DNA from 2 places in the Castellaniella sp. FW104-7C03 genome. Region 2 is predicted to be linked to the other one. Evidence: predicted binding sites of a transcription regulator. Region 2 holds the regulator's gene; the other holds the start of a gene.

Region 1 (6,309 bases), on a different contig from region 2:
GCCGGTCTGGTGGTGTTGGGCGGTTTGCAGCAGTGGTGGTTGCAGGATCTGCTGGCAGGTCTGTCGCCCCTGGCGCTGTATGTGGGCGCTACAGCGCTCACGGCGGTTACTGATAATGCCGCACTGACGTATCTGGGCTCTCTGGTCGAGGGTACCGATGAGCTTTGGCGCTATATGCTGGTGGCGGGTGCGGTCACCGGAGGCGGCCTGACAGTTATCGCCAATGCGCCTAACCCGGCGGGCTTTTCGATTCTCAAAGGCTGCTTCAGCGATGGTTCGATCTCGCCGCTGAAGCTGCTGGGGGCGGCTGCTGTTCCTACGCTGGTGGCAGCCGTGATGTTCATGCTGCCCAATGCCTTCAGTTAAATAATCCTTGCAAAAAGGACTAGAATTCAGGCAGTTGAGATTTACAGGACAAGATTGTGCCTATTTATGTTTACCGGTGCAGCCAGTGTGGCCATCAGCAAGACGTGCTGCAGAAAATTTCCGATCCACGCCTGAGCACCTGCCCGGCCTGTGGCCAGGGAACCTACGAAAAACAAGTGACTGCAGCCGGTTTCCGGCTCAAAGGCTCGGGTTGGTACGAAACCGATTTCCGCGGTAAGTCCGGGTCGCACTCCGAAGGCGTGCTGGGCTCATCCAGCCACTCAGATGCTGCCTCCGGCGGAAATTCAAACGCCGCACCCGCCAGTGGGGCGTCGACGGGCGCAACCAGCACGGCGTCTTTGGCCAGCACTGCGTCATCGTCGGCCAGCACGGCCTCTTCAGGCAGTCCGTCTGCCTCACCGGCTTAAGGCCTGTCACAGGACCCATGCGATTTTTCAAACGCTATTTCGTCACTGGGCTGCTGATCTGGCTGCCTCTGGTGATCACCGTCTGGGTGCTGCTGATGCTGGCAAATACCCTGGATTCTCTGGTGCCTTCGTTTTTGTCGCCAGAGGTTTTGTTTGGTGTGGCAATTCCGGGCTTCGAACTCGTTCTGGTGCTGTTGATCATCCTGATCACAGGCCTGCTGTGCGCCAATTTTATTGGCCGTGCCATTTTGTCCCGCTGGGAATCCCTGTTGGGTCGCATCCCGTTGGTGCGCTCCATTTATAATTCAGTCAAGCAGGTCAGCGATACCGTGTTTGCGCCTAACGGCCAGGCATTCAGACAGGCAGTGCTGGTGCAGTATCCGCGCCAGGGTGCCTGGACCATCGGCTTTCTTACCGGCACACCCTGCGAAGAAGTCTCGCAGTGGCTGGTTGACGATTTCATCAGCGTGTATGTTCCCACCACGCCAAATCCTACGTCGGGGTTTTTTCTGATGATGCCGCGTGGCGATGTCCAGGTGCTCGAGATGTCTGTGGATGCCGCCCTGAAGTACGTCGTGTCGATGGGTGTCGTCGCCCCGCCGGTGTTGCCGCGGCCCGGCACGCCATTGCCCCCGGATACGCCTGACGTGTCTCTGTCATCACATTAACCGGCAGTATTGCTTTCAAATTTCCCGGAGTTTTTCTTGAACCGTACCTGCTACACCGGTGAGGTGTCCAAATCCCACCTCGACCAGACCGTCACTTTGTTTGGCTGGGTGCATCGTCGTCGTGACCACGGCGGCGTGATCTTCATCGATCTGCGCGATCGTGCCGGTCTGGCACAAATCGTGGTTGATCCCGACAATCAGGCCGCATTTGGCACAGCAGAACGTATCCGCAACGAGTACTGCCTGCGGATTACGGGTCTGGTGCGCATGCGCCCCGAGGGCACGCGCAATCCCGATCTTCAATCGGGTGATGTTGAGATTCTCTGCCGCGAGCTCGAAATCCTTAATCCTTCAGTTACCCCGCCGTTCCAGCTGGACGATGACAATCTGTCTGAAACCACGCGCCTGACGCACCGGGTACTTGATCTGCGCCGGCCGCAGATGCAACGCAATCTGATGCTGCGCTATCGGGTGTCGATGGTGGCGCGCAACTATCTGGATAAGCTGGGCTTCATCGACATCGAAACCCCGATGCTCACGCGCAGCACCCCCGAAGGTGCACGTGATTATCTGGTGCCGTCGCGCGTCAATCCGGGCGAGTTCTTTGCCCTGCCGCAGTCGCCGCAGTTGTTCAAGCAAATGTTGATGGTCGCCGGTTTCGATCGTTACTACCAGATCACCAAGTGCTTCCGCGACGAAGATCTCCGCGCCGACCGGCAACCCGAATTCACCCAGATCGATTGTGAAACCTCCTTCCTCAACGAAGTCGAGATCCGTGAGATCTTCGAGGGCATGGTTCGTGAGATCTACCGTCAGGTGCTGGATGTTGCACTGCCCGATACCTTCCCTGTGATGGGCTGGGGCGAGGCCATGCGTCGCTATGGGTCCGATAAACCCGATCTGCGTATCAATCTCGAGTTCACTGATGTGGCCGACCTGATGCAGGATGTGGATTTCAAGGTGTTTTCCGGCCCGGCCAAAGATCCGGCCTGCCGCGTGGTGGCCTTGCGGGTGCCGGGTGGCGCCAGCATGCCGCGCAGCGAAATCGATGCCTACACCCAGTTTGTTGGTATCTATGGTGCCCGTGGTCTGGCTTACATCAAGGTCAACGACGCCTCGGCCATCCCCGAGGGCCTGCAGTCGCCGATCGTCAAAAATATTCACGCCCAGGCGCTGCAAGGTCTGATCCAGCGTACTGGTGCCCAAAATGGCGACCTCATCTTTTTTGGTGCGGATCGTAGCAAAGTGGTCAACGACGCCATTGGCGCCTTGCGGGTCAAAATTGGCCTCAGCGAGTTCGGTCGTCAGCATGGTTTGTTCCAGGCTGGCTGGAAGCCGCTCTGGGTGGTGGATTTCCCCATGTTCGAGTACGATGAGGCTGAAAACCGCTATACCGCGGCACATCACCCGTTTACCTGCCCAAAGGCAGGCCACGAAGACTTCCTCGAAACCGATCCTGGCAAGGCATTGGCCCGAGCCTACGATATGGTCATGAATGGCTGGGAAGTCGGTGGTGGCTCCGAGCGTATCCACCGTGCTGATGTTCAAACCAAGGTGTTTAAAGCGCTCAAGATTGACGAAGAAGAGGCACGTGCCAAGTTTGGCTTCTTGCTGGATGCCCTGCAGTTTGGCGCACCGCCGCATGGTGGCCTGGCCTTCGGTCTGGATCGCCTGGTTACCCTGATGGCCGGCGCGGATTCTATCCGCGACGTCATCGCGTTTCCCAAAACCCAGCGGGCACAAGACCTCCTCGTTCAGGCGCCGTCTCCCGTCGACGAAAAGCAGCTTCGAGAACTGCATATCCGTCTGCGCCAGACCGAGGCCAAGTAAGCCAGGAGCGCCGGGTCATGCCAGTCGTGCGGGTCATCAGCTACAACATTCACAAGGGGCGCTCGGCCTCGGGTGGACATGAGTCGCTGTCAGATTTGCGGCTGGGGCTCTACGGACTGCGCCCCGACCTCCTGTTTTTGCAAGAGGTGCAGGGGCGCAACCAACGCCAGGGCAGCCTGGATGCGCAACACGAATCCCTGGCGGCAGCCATGCATATGGATGCCGCGTATGGCCGTAATGCCATTCGTACCGCGACAGACCATGGCAATGCCCTGTTGTCGCGGTTTCCCATTCTGTACCACGAGAACCAGGATATCTCCGATCACCGCCTTGAACAGCGTGGGCTGTTGCATGGTGTCGTGCAGGTCGAGCAGTCACGGGTGCATTGCATTGTGGTGCACCTGGGCCTGCTGGCAGGCGGGCGAACCCGCCAGGTGCAGGCGCTGGCCGACCGCATTGCCCGCCTGGTGCCTGATAATGAACCCCTGCTCATTGCGGGCGACTTCAACGATTGGAACAATCGTCTGGCGCCTCTGTTCGTTCAGCAGCTGGGGTTGGTCGAAGTGTTTGCAGCCGCGCCTCAGGGCGCGGATGAAATCTATCGCCTGCGTCATCGCGTGGCGCAGCTGCGTTCGCGGATGCCGTGGCTGTCGGGGTCTCAGATAGGCCCCTCGCCAGTCCTGTCGATGTCGGGGAATGCCGCCCGCCTGACACCGCCGCCACGTACTTTTCCGTCGGTGTTTCCGTGGTTGCGCCTCGACCGCATCTACCAGCGGGGATTTGCTGTGCGCCGTGCGCGGGTACTGCATGGCGCCCCCTGGAAAAAGCTGTCAGATCACGCCCCCTTGGTGGCGGATCTCGAACTGCCCTGACCCGGCTTGCAGCCGTGTCGGTGACGGAACTTTCCCGCCTGCCTATTGTCCAACCCACATTGCAAGGAAATTAGCACTCCGCCACATAGAGTGCTAACATAAAACCCGTCTCCCAAAGGATTGCCACATGAGCCACACATCATCCTCCCTGGTGTTGGCGCCGGCCCAGCTTGCGCAGGCCATCTCCAACCCAGGCGCTTTGGGCACCATTGAAGCTTACATTGGTGCCGTTAATCGTTTGCCGATATTGTCCGCCAAGCAAGAAGCCGATCTCGGCCACCGCTTGCGTGACGGCAACGATCTTGACGCTGCCCGAGAACTTGTCCTGTCGCATCTGCGGCTGGTCGTTTCGGTGGCGCGTCAGTACTTGGGGTATGGTCTGGCACATGCCGACCTCATCCAGGAGGGCAATATCGGGCTGATGAAAGCGGTGCGCCGGTTCGATCCCGATCGCGGAGTGCGACTGGTTTCCTTTGCCGTGCACTGGATCCGCGCAGAGATCCACGAATACGTGGTTCGTAACTGGCGTTTGGTAAAGATTGCCACCACCAAGGCTCAGCGCAAGCTGTTCTTCAATCTGCGGCGCATGCGGCCAGATGGCCACTCTCTGGCGCCAGACCAGATGGAAGACATTGCCCGCGAGCTGAATGTGCGCCAGGAGGACGTTGCCGAAATGGAAGTCCGGTTGTCTGGTGGCGATTGCGCCCTGGATGCACCCGCAGGAGACGAAGACCATTTCGCACCGATCGGCTGGCTCTCGGATGTCTCACAGGCCCCCGATCAGGTTTTGGCCCGCCGCAGCATGGATACCCTGCAAAGCCAGGGTCTTGCAGATGCGCTTGACACACTTGACGAGCGCTCGCAGCACATCGTCAAGTCTCGTTGGCTGGCCGATGATGGCGGTGCCACCTTGCACGAGCTGGCCGCCCAGTATGGCATCTCTGCCGAACGTGTCCGCCAGATCGAGGCTGCTGCACTTAAAAAACTTCGCTTGGCATTGGCCGATCAGCAACCGGATTTTCAGGCAGCCTGAGGGCACGTCCTGGTGGCCGGTCTCAGCCTGAGGCCACGGGTGCTGTCACGATCATTTACATCTCGACGTGGTAAAGCGCTGAACCTTTCGTACAGACACCAGACTAACTGGATATGGGCAGTTGCCAGGCTTGCTGGCCGTGCGCTGCCTGTCGTCCGGTTCAGCTTCTCCTCTTCCCCTCCCTATCGAGCCGGATGTTCACAGGATGCCTTCTTTGGCATCCTTTTTTTTGCCCAGTGGTGCCACGTGGCATACTGACGTACCGAAACCTGTTCAGTCATCATGAAAATAGGCCTTCTGGTCTTTGGCCTGGCCGGCTTGCTGGCCCTTATTTCATTTATGCCACCCCTGGCTGGGCGTCTACGCCTGCCTTACTCGGTTCTACTGGCCATTGTGGGGTTTGTGCTGGGTGTCATCATCCACGTACATGGCTGGGCGCCTGGCGTTGTCGCCGATTTCCTCGATTCTCTCCAGCATTTCGAGATCTCGTCCGAAACCTTCCTCTATGTTTTTTTGCCGGTGCTGCTCTTCGAGACTGCGTTGGCCATGAATATCAGGCGGCTGATGGATGACCTCAGTCCGATTCTGGTCATGGCCATTGTTGCAGTGGTGGTGTGCACCGTGGTGGTGGGCTTTTCGATCTCAGCCATTTCACAATACGGGCTGATTGTCTGCCTGATGCTGGGCGCCATTGTTGCCACAACTGATCCTGTGGCCGTGGTCGGGATCTTTCGCGAGGTGGGGGCGCCGCGACGTCTCACGACGCTGGTCGAGGGCGAGTCCCTGTTCAATGATGCCGCGTCGATTGCACTGTACTCGGTGCTGCTCAGCGTGATGTTTACAGGCGGCGAAGTCTCCATGACCCAAGTGGCTCGCAGCTTTGTGCTCAGCTTCGTGGGCGGAGGCCTGGCTGGTTTTGCGATGGGGCGTCTGGCCACGACACTATTTGGCTGGCTGCGGGGCTGGCCTGCTGCTGAAGTAACGCTTACCGTGGCATTGGCCTATCTCACGTTCTTTATCGCCGAGCATTACCTGGGTGTTTCGGGCGTGGTGGCTACTGTGATTGCCGGCTTGGTGGTGGGGTCAAATGGCCGTACACGGATGTCTCCCAC
Region 2 (6,309 bases):
TTGGTTTGTAGCGACGCATGCAGGGCGGTGAGTTCTTCGGGCTCGACATGAAACCGGCGGGCGGCGGCAAACATTTGGCTCATGCGGGCATCTGCCTGGGCCAGGGCATCGGGATCCAGTTCAAGCCGGCTGGCGTAGGCCTCCAGGCCAGAGACGGTTTCTGCGCAAAGGATGCGAGCAGATTCGAGCGTCTGGCAATGTTCTGCGAGACGCGGGTCGTGTCGCGTGAGTGATTGCAGGGTCTGGATGGCAGCCTGAATGGCCTGGGCTGCCGAGGCGGATTCACCCTCCAGCGCCTCGATTGCCTGGCCTGCCCCGGCCAGCAGTGCCTGCGCGTGGGCAAGGCGGGTCTGGCGGCTGCATAGCTCGTCCCATTCGCCTTCCTCGGGAGAGAGCTCATCGAGAAACTCGACGTCCTGTTGCAGATGCTGCAGAACCTGCGCTTGCCCGGCGGCGTTATCCTGGGCTGCCAGCAGGGCAGCTTGAGCCTCACGCCAGACAGTCCATGCGTCGGTGACAGCCGCCACCTGCGCCTGCAGGCCGCCTTGATCGTCGAGGATGCTGCGCTGGCTGGCTGCGTGCAGCAGGCTTTGGTGGGCATGCTGCCCATGGATATCCACCAGTAGTGCGCCAAGGTCGCGCAATTGCCCCAGTGTGGTGGGCGAGCCATTGATATAGGCCCGGCTGCGACCCTGCGTGTCGATAATGCGGCGCAGGATGATCTCGGGGCCTTCGATGGCTTGCTCGGCCAGCCAGTGGCTGGCGCTGGGCGGTGCATCGAAGATGGCACTGATCTCGGTGCGGGTGGCGCCTGTGCGGATCAGGCTGGCGTCTCCGCGGCCCCCCAGGGCCAGCGATAAGGCATCGATAAGAATGGACTTGCCGGCCCCTGTTTCGCCCGAAAACACGGTAAACCCAGGCTCGAAGCTGATTTCGGCATGGTCGACGATGACGAAGTCGAGAATGTGCAGGGTGCGCAGCATGGTGGTTAGCGGCTGGTTTCGTCCGGGTCGTCCCAGGGGTGCAGCATGCGGTTCCAGTTCAGCTTGCTGCGCAGTGTCGAAAAATAGCTATAGCCCTGCGGATGCAGAAACCGTACCCGGTGTGGGCTGCGCCGGACAACAATCTGATCGCCTTCCTGGCAGTTGGACAATGCCTGCATGTCGAAGTGCACGCTGGCACCGGACTCTACCCGGCCCAGGGCCCGGATGGTGATATTGAGGTGGGAATCTTCGGGCAGGGTGATCGGGCGGTTGGACAAGGTTTGCGGTGCCACCGGCACCAGTACCAGGGCATTGACCTGAGGGTGCAGAATCGGCCCGCCGGCAGACAGGGCGTATGCCGTGGAGCCGGTTGGCGTGGCGATGATCAGGCCGTCGGCGCGCTGGCTATGCATGAACACTCCATTGCACTCTACCTTGAGCTCGATCATGCCACCGCGGCCTGCGCGGTTGATGATGACGTCGTTGAGCGCAAGCCCCGAGGCCATTTCCTGGTTGCCACGCAGCACACGGCCTTCGAGGAGCACGCGTTCGTCTTCGACGTAGGCGCCGTTGAGGATGCCGGTGATGGCTTGATCGGCGCTGTCCAGAGGGATATCGGTGATGAACCCCAGGCGTCCGTGGTTGACACCGATCATGGCGACGTTTGTGGTGGCCAGGCGGCGGGCGGCCGCCAGCATGGTGCCATCGCCGCCCATGATGATGGCCAGATCAGCCTGCTGGCCTATGGCTGTGTAGTCGGCCAGCGGGAAATCAGTAACGCCGGTATTGCGGCCGGTTTCGGCTTCGATGAGCACCTTGCAGCCCAGTGCCTGCAGCACGGCACCCAGCCGTCTCAGGGGGGTGTCCAGGCCGCTATCTTGATAGCGGCCGATCAGGGCCACGGTATTAAAGTGCATGAAACCCGGTACCTCGTGCGTTTAAGGGATAATAGTCGGTATCCGATTATAGGGGGATGCAGGCGCATGCGCCGCAAGGCGATGTGTCAGGCATGTCCCGGACACCGAGAAACACAATATGGATGATCGAGCCAAATCATTGCTTAAGGCTCTGGTAGAACGCTACATAGCGGACGGCCAGCCTGTGGGTTCCCGTACCTTGTCGAAAGTGTTTGATCTTTCCCCGGCAACCATCCGCAATGTGATGTCCGACCTCGAAGACCTGGGCCTGATCCACAGCCCGCATACCTCAGCCGGCCGGGTGCCTACCCCCCGCGGCTACCGGATGTTTGTGGATTCTCTGCTCACGGTACGGCCCTACGAGTTCTCGCCCGATCTGCCCATCGCCGAATACCTGCCGGCGGCACAACCCGGCCGGGCGGTCACGGCGGCTGCTACGCTGCTATCCAATTTGTCGCAGTTCGCGGGCGTCGTGCTGACCCCTAAACGCACCCAGGTGTTTCGCCACATCGAGTTCATCCGGCTCTCCGATAAGCGCGTCTTGCTCATCATCGTCACACCAGACGGCGATGTACAAAATCGCATTTTGTTTGTGCCGCGCGAATACACCGAGATCGAACTTCTCGAAGCGTCCAATTTTTTTAATCATCATTTCTCAGGCCGATCCTTCCACGAGGTACGCATTGCGCTGGCGGCCGAGCTCGCCTCGCTGCGCACGGATATCTCGCGCCTGATGCAGCAGGCCGTGGATGCCGGCATCAGCACCACCGATACAGCGGACGAATCCGTGGTCATCTCCGGCGAGGGCAAACTGCTCGAAATCTCCGAGATGACCGCCGACATGGATCGCTTGCGGCGCCTGTTTGCCTTGTTCGAACAAAAAACTGATCTCCTGCATTTGCTGGATGTCTCCAGCCAGGCGCAAGGGGTGCAAATCTACATAGGTGGAGATTCCCGCCTGATGCCCCTTGAAGACGTTTCAGTGATTACCGCGCCCTACGGCGTGGATGGCCAGGTGATCGGCACATTGGGCGTCATCGGGCCTACCCGCATGGCCTACGAAAGAGTCATCCCGATCGTCGATATTACGGCCCGCATGCTCTCCAGCGCGCTAGGCCAGGCCTCGTCCTGATCCCCGGCATGGCGGGCCGCAGCGCTTGCCACAAGCTTACGCACGCAGGGCAGGGGGCTGCATGTCGCACATCTCCGGCCAGGCTCATCTGTGCTCTTGAAATTCTGTCTTTACCCCTCATATACATCCCCATCTGTATTTTTCTGTTGGAGAACACACCATGTCGGCACCCCAGGAAGACCTGGATCCTCAGGCTGCAGAAGCCCAGGGTTCGGCTGAAACCCCTGAGACCCCCGCGTCGGCGCCTGCCGAGCAGCCCGAAGAAGACCTTCCCACACTTCTGGCGGAAGCTCAGGCCAAGCTGGCCGAATATCACGATCAGCTGCTGCGTGCGCATGCCGAAGTCGAGAACGTGCGTCGCCGGTCCCAGGACGATGTGGCCAAGGCGCGCAAGTTTGGTACTGAATCCTTTGCCGAAAGCCTGATTCCTGTCCGTGACAGCCTCGAAGCAGCACTGGCGCAACCGGATCAAACGGCAACCGACTGGCAACAGGGTGTAGAGGCCACTTTGCGGCAGCTCAACACTGCCTTCGAGCGCAATCAGATGCACGAGGTTGCTCCGCAGCCGGGCGAAGCCTTTGATCCTCATCGCCATCAGGCCATCTCCACCGTTCCCTCCGATCAGCCGCAAGGTACTGTGGCGCAATGCCTGCAAAAGGGCTATCTGATTGCCGACCGGGTGCTGCGTCCCGCGCTGGTCATGGTCTCTGCAGGGCAGTCTTGAATTCCGGCCAAGCGGCCTCACATTAAAAGCATCGGCGGCCAAGCCGCCCACTTATCTAACTATTGACAGGATCAAACATGAGCAAGATCATCGGGATCGACCTGGGTACGACCAACAGCTGTGTGGCTGTGCTGGAAGGCTCCAAGGTTCAGATCATTGAAAACTCCGAAGGCACCCGCACCACGCCATCTATTGTTGCTTACATGCAGGATGGTGAAGTGTTGGTGGGTGCACCGGCCAAGCGCCAGGCGGTGACCAATCCAAAAAATACGGTGTTTGCCGTCAAACGCCTGATCGGGCGCAAGTTTGACGAAAAGGCGGTGCAAAAAGACATCGACCTGATGCCGTACAAAATCATGAAGGCCGACAACGGCGACGCATGGGTAGAAGCCCAGGACAAAAAGCTGGCCCCCCAGCAGGTGTCTGCCGACATCCTGCGCAAAATGAAGAAGACGGCCGAAGACTATCTCGGTGAGGAAGTCACCGAAGCCGTGATCACGGTACCGGCATACTTCAATGACAGCCAGCGGCAGGCCACCAAGGACGCGGGCAAGATTGCCGGGCTGGAGGTCAAGCGCATCATCAACGAACCCACCGCAGCTGCACTGGCTTTTGGCCTGGACAAAGCCGAGCGCGGCGACCGCAAGATTGTGGTCTACGACTTGGGCGGCGGCACGTTCGACGTCTCCATCATCGAGATTGCCGATGTGGACGGTGAGAAGCAATTCGAGGTCCTGTCTACCAACGGGGATACGTTCCTGGGTGGTGAAGACTTCGACATGCGCATCATCAACTACATCATCGGCGAGTTCAAGAAAGAATCCGGCACCGACCTGTCCAAGGACGTGCTGGCGATGCAGCGTCTGAAAGAAGCCGCCGAGAAAGCCAAGATCGAGCTCTCTTCCACGCAGCAAACCGAAATCAACTTGCCCTACATCACGGCCGACGCCTCGGGCCCCAAGCACCTGAGCCTGAAGGTCACGCGCTCCAAGCTGGAAGCCCTGGTCGAGGATCTGATCGAGCGCACCATCGAGCCCTGCCGTATCGCCATCAAGGATGCCGGCGTCAAAGTGTCGGAGATCGATGACGTCATCCTGGTAGGCGGCATGACCCGCATGCCCAAGGTGCAAGAAAAGGTCAAAGAGTTCTTCGGCCGTGATCCTCGCAAGGACGTCAACCCCGACGAGGCCGTGGCTGCGGGTGCCGCTATTCAGGGCTCCGTGCTCTCGGGCGATCGCAAGGATGTGCTGCTGCTTGATGTCACTCCGCTGTCTCTGGGTATCGAGACGCTGGGTGGTGTCATGACCAAGATGATCAAGAAAAACACCACGATTCCCACGCGGTTCTCGCAGGTGTTCTCCACGGCGGATGATAACCAGCCTGCCGTCACCATCAAGGTGTTCCAGGGCGAGCGCGAAGTCGCTGCCGGCAACAAGGCGCTGGGCGAGTTCAATCTCGAGGGTATCCCGCCTGCGCAGCGCGGCCTGCCACAGATCGAGGTCACGTTTGATATCGATGCCAACGGTATCTTGCATGTGTCTGCCAAAGACAAGGGCACAGGCAAAGAAAACAAGATCACGATCAAGGCCAGCTCAGGTCTTACCGAAGACGAAATCGAGCGTATGGTCAAGGACGCCGAGGCCAACGCCGAGGAAGATCACCGCGTCGCCGAGCTTGCCCAGGCACGCAATCAGGCCGATGGCCTGGTGCACGCCACACGCAAGTCGCTGACCGAGTACGGCGACAAGCTCGAGGCCTCCGAGAAAGAAGCCATCGAAGCGGCGATCAAGGATCTTGAAGAAGCGGCCAAGGGCGATGACAAATCGGCCATTGATGCCAAATCTGAAGCGCTGGCCACGGCCTCGCAGAAGCTGGGCGAGAAAATGTACGCCGACATGCAGGCCAAGGCAGCTGCAGAAGGCGCCACTGCGGCCGACGGAGCCAAGCCGGCAGACGACAATGTCGTGGATGCCGACTTCAAAGAAGTGAAACCCGACTGATCTCTCTGATCCAGTACGCGCGGCTGCCTGGCAACAGACAGCCTGTGTGCCGGGGAGATCCGTCTGCTGCCTGCCCGGTTCCGGCCCTGTTGCTGGCCCGGGCATGCGGCCTTTTATCAGCAGTGCACACGGATAACGATTAAAACCAATGGCAAAACGAGATTTCTACGAAGTCCTGGGGGTCGCCAAGAACGCGTCGGACGATGATATCCGCAAGGCTTATCGCAAGCTGGCGATGAAATATCACCCCGACCGCAACCCGGACAGCAAAGAGGCGGAAGACAAGTTCAAAGAGGCCAAAGAGGCCTACGAGATGCTGTCTGATCCGGAAAAACGGGCTGCCTACGACCGCTTTGGTCATGCGGGGGTAGACCCCAACGCGGCGGGTGGTGCCGGCATGGGGGGCGCTGGTGGCTTTGCCGACGCCTTTGGCGACATCTTTGGCGAGATCTTTGGTGGCGCGGGCGGGCGCCGGGCAGGGGGTGGGCCTCAGGTGTACCGCGGAGCCGACCTCAAATACAACCTCGAGATCAGTCTCGAGCAAGCCGCCAAC

Evidence for each region. The regulator HrcA, encoded in region 2, represses chaperone genes, less so after heat shock. The targets are predictions, from matches to a motif close to TTAGCACTCNNNNNNNNNGAGTGCTAA.
Region 1: a site for HrcA is predicted at 4,235-4,261, ahead of rpoH (RNA polymerase sigma factor RpoH). Genes of this name have one in related genera too.

What each region holds. Positions count from the first base shown of each region.
Region 1 covers NZ_JBELOK010000001.1:386,090-392,398, reverse strand. Annotated here, with positions in the region: gene ABS758_RS01820 (putative Na+/H+ antiporter) at 1-366, shown strand, start outside; gene ABS758_RS01815 (FmdB family zinc ribbon protein) at 423-794, shown strand; gene ABS758_RS01810 (DUF502 domain-containing protein) at 812-1,462, shown strand; gene aspS (aspartate--tRNA ligase) at 1,499-3,292, shown strand; gene ABS758_RS01800 (endonuclease/exonuclease/phosphatase family protein) at 3,310-4,164, shown strand; gene rpoH (RNA polymerase sigma factor RpoH) at 4,292-5,197, shown strand; gene ABS758_RS01790 (cation:proton antiporter) at 5,480-6,309, shown strand, end outside.
Region 2 covers NZ_JBELOK010000002.1:337,729-344,037, reverse strand. Annotated here, with positions in the region: gene recN (DNA repair protein RecN) at 1-983, opposite strand, end outside; gene ABS758_RS03580 (NAD kinase) at 989-1,900, opposite strand; gene hrcA (heat-inducible transcriptional repressor HrcA) at 2,019-3,032, shown strand; gene grpE (nucleotide exchange factor GrpE) at 3,193-3,756, shown strand; gene dnaK (molecular chaperone DnaK) at 3,834-5,756, shown strand; gene dnaJ (molecular chaperone DnaJ) at 5,905-6,309, shown strand, end outside.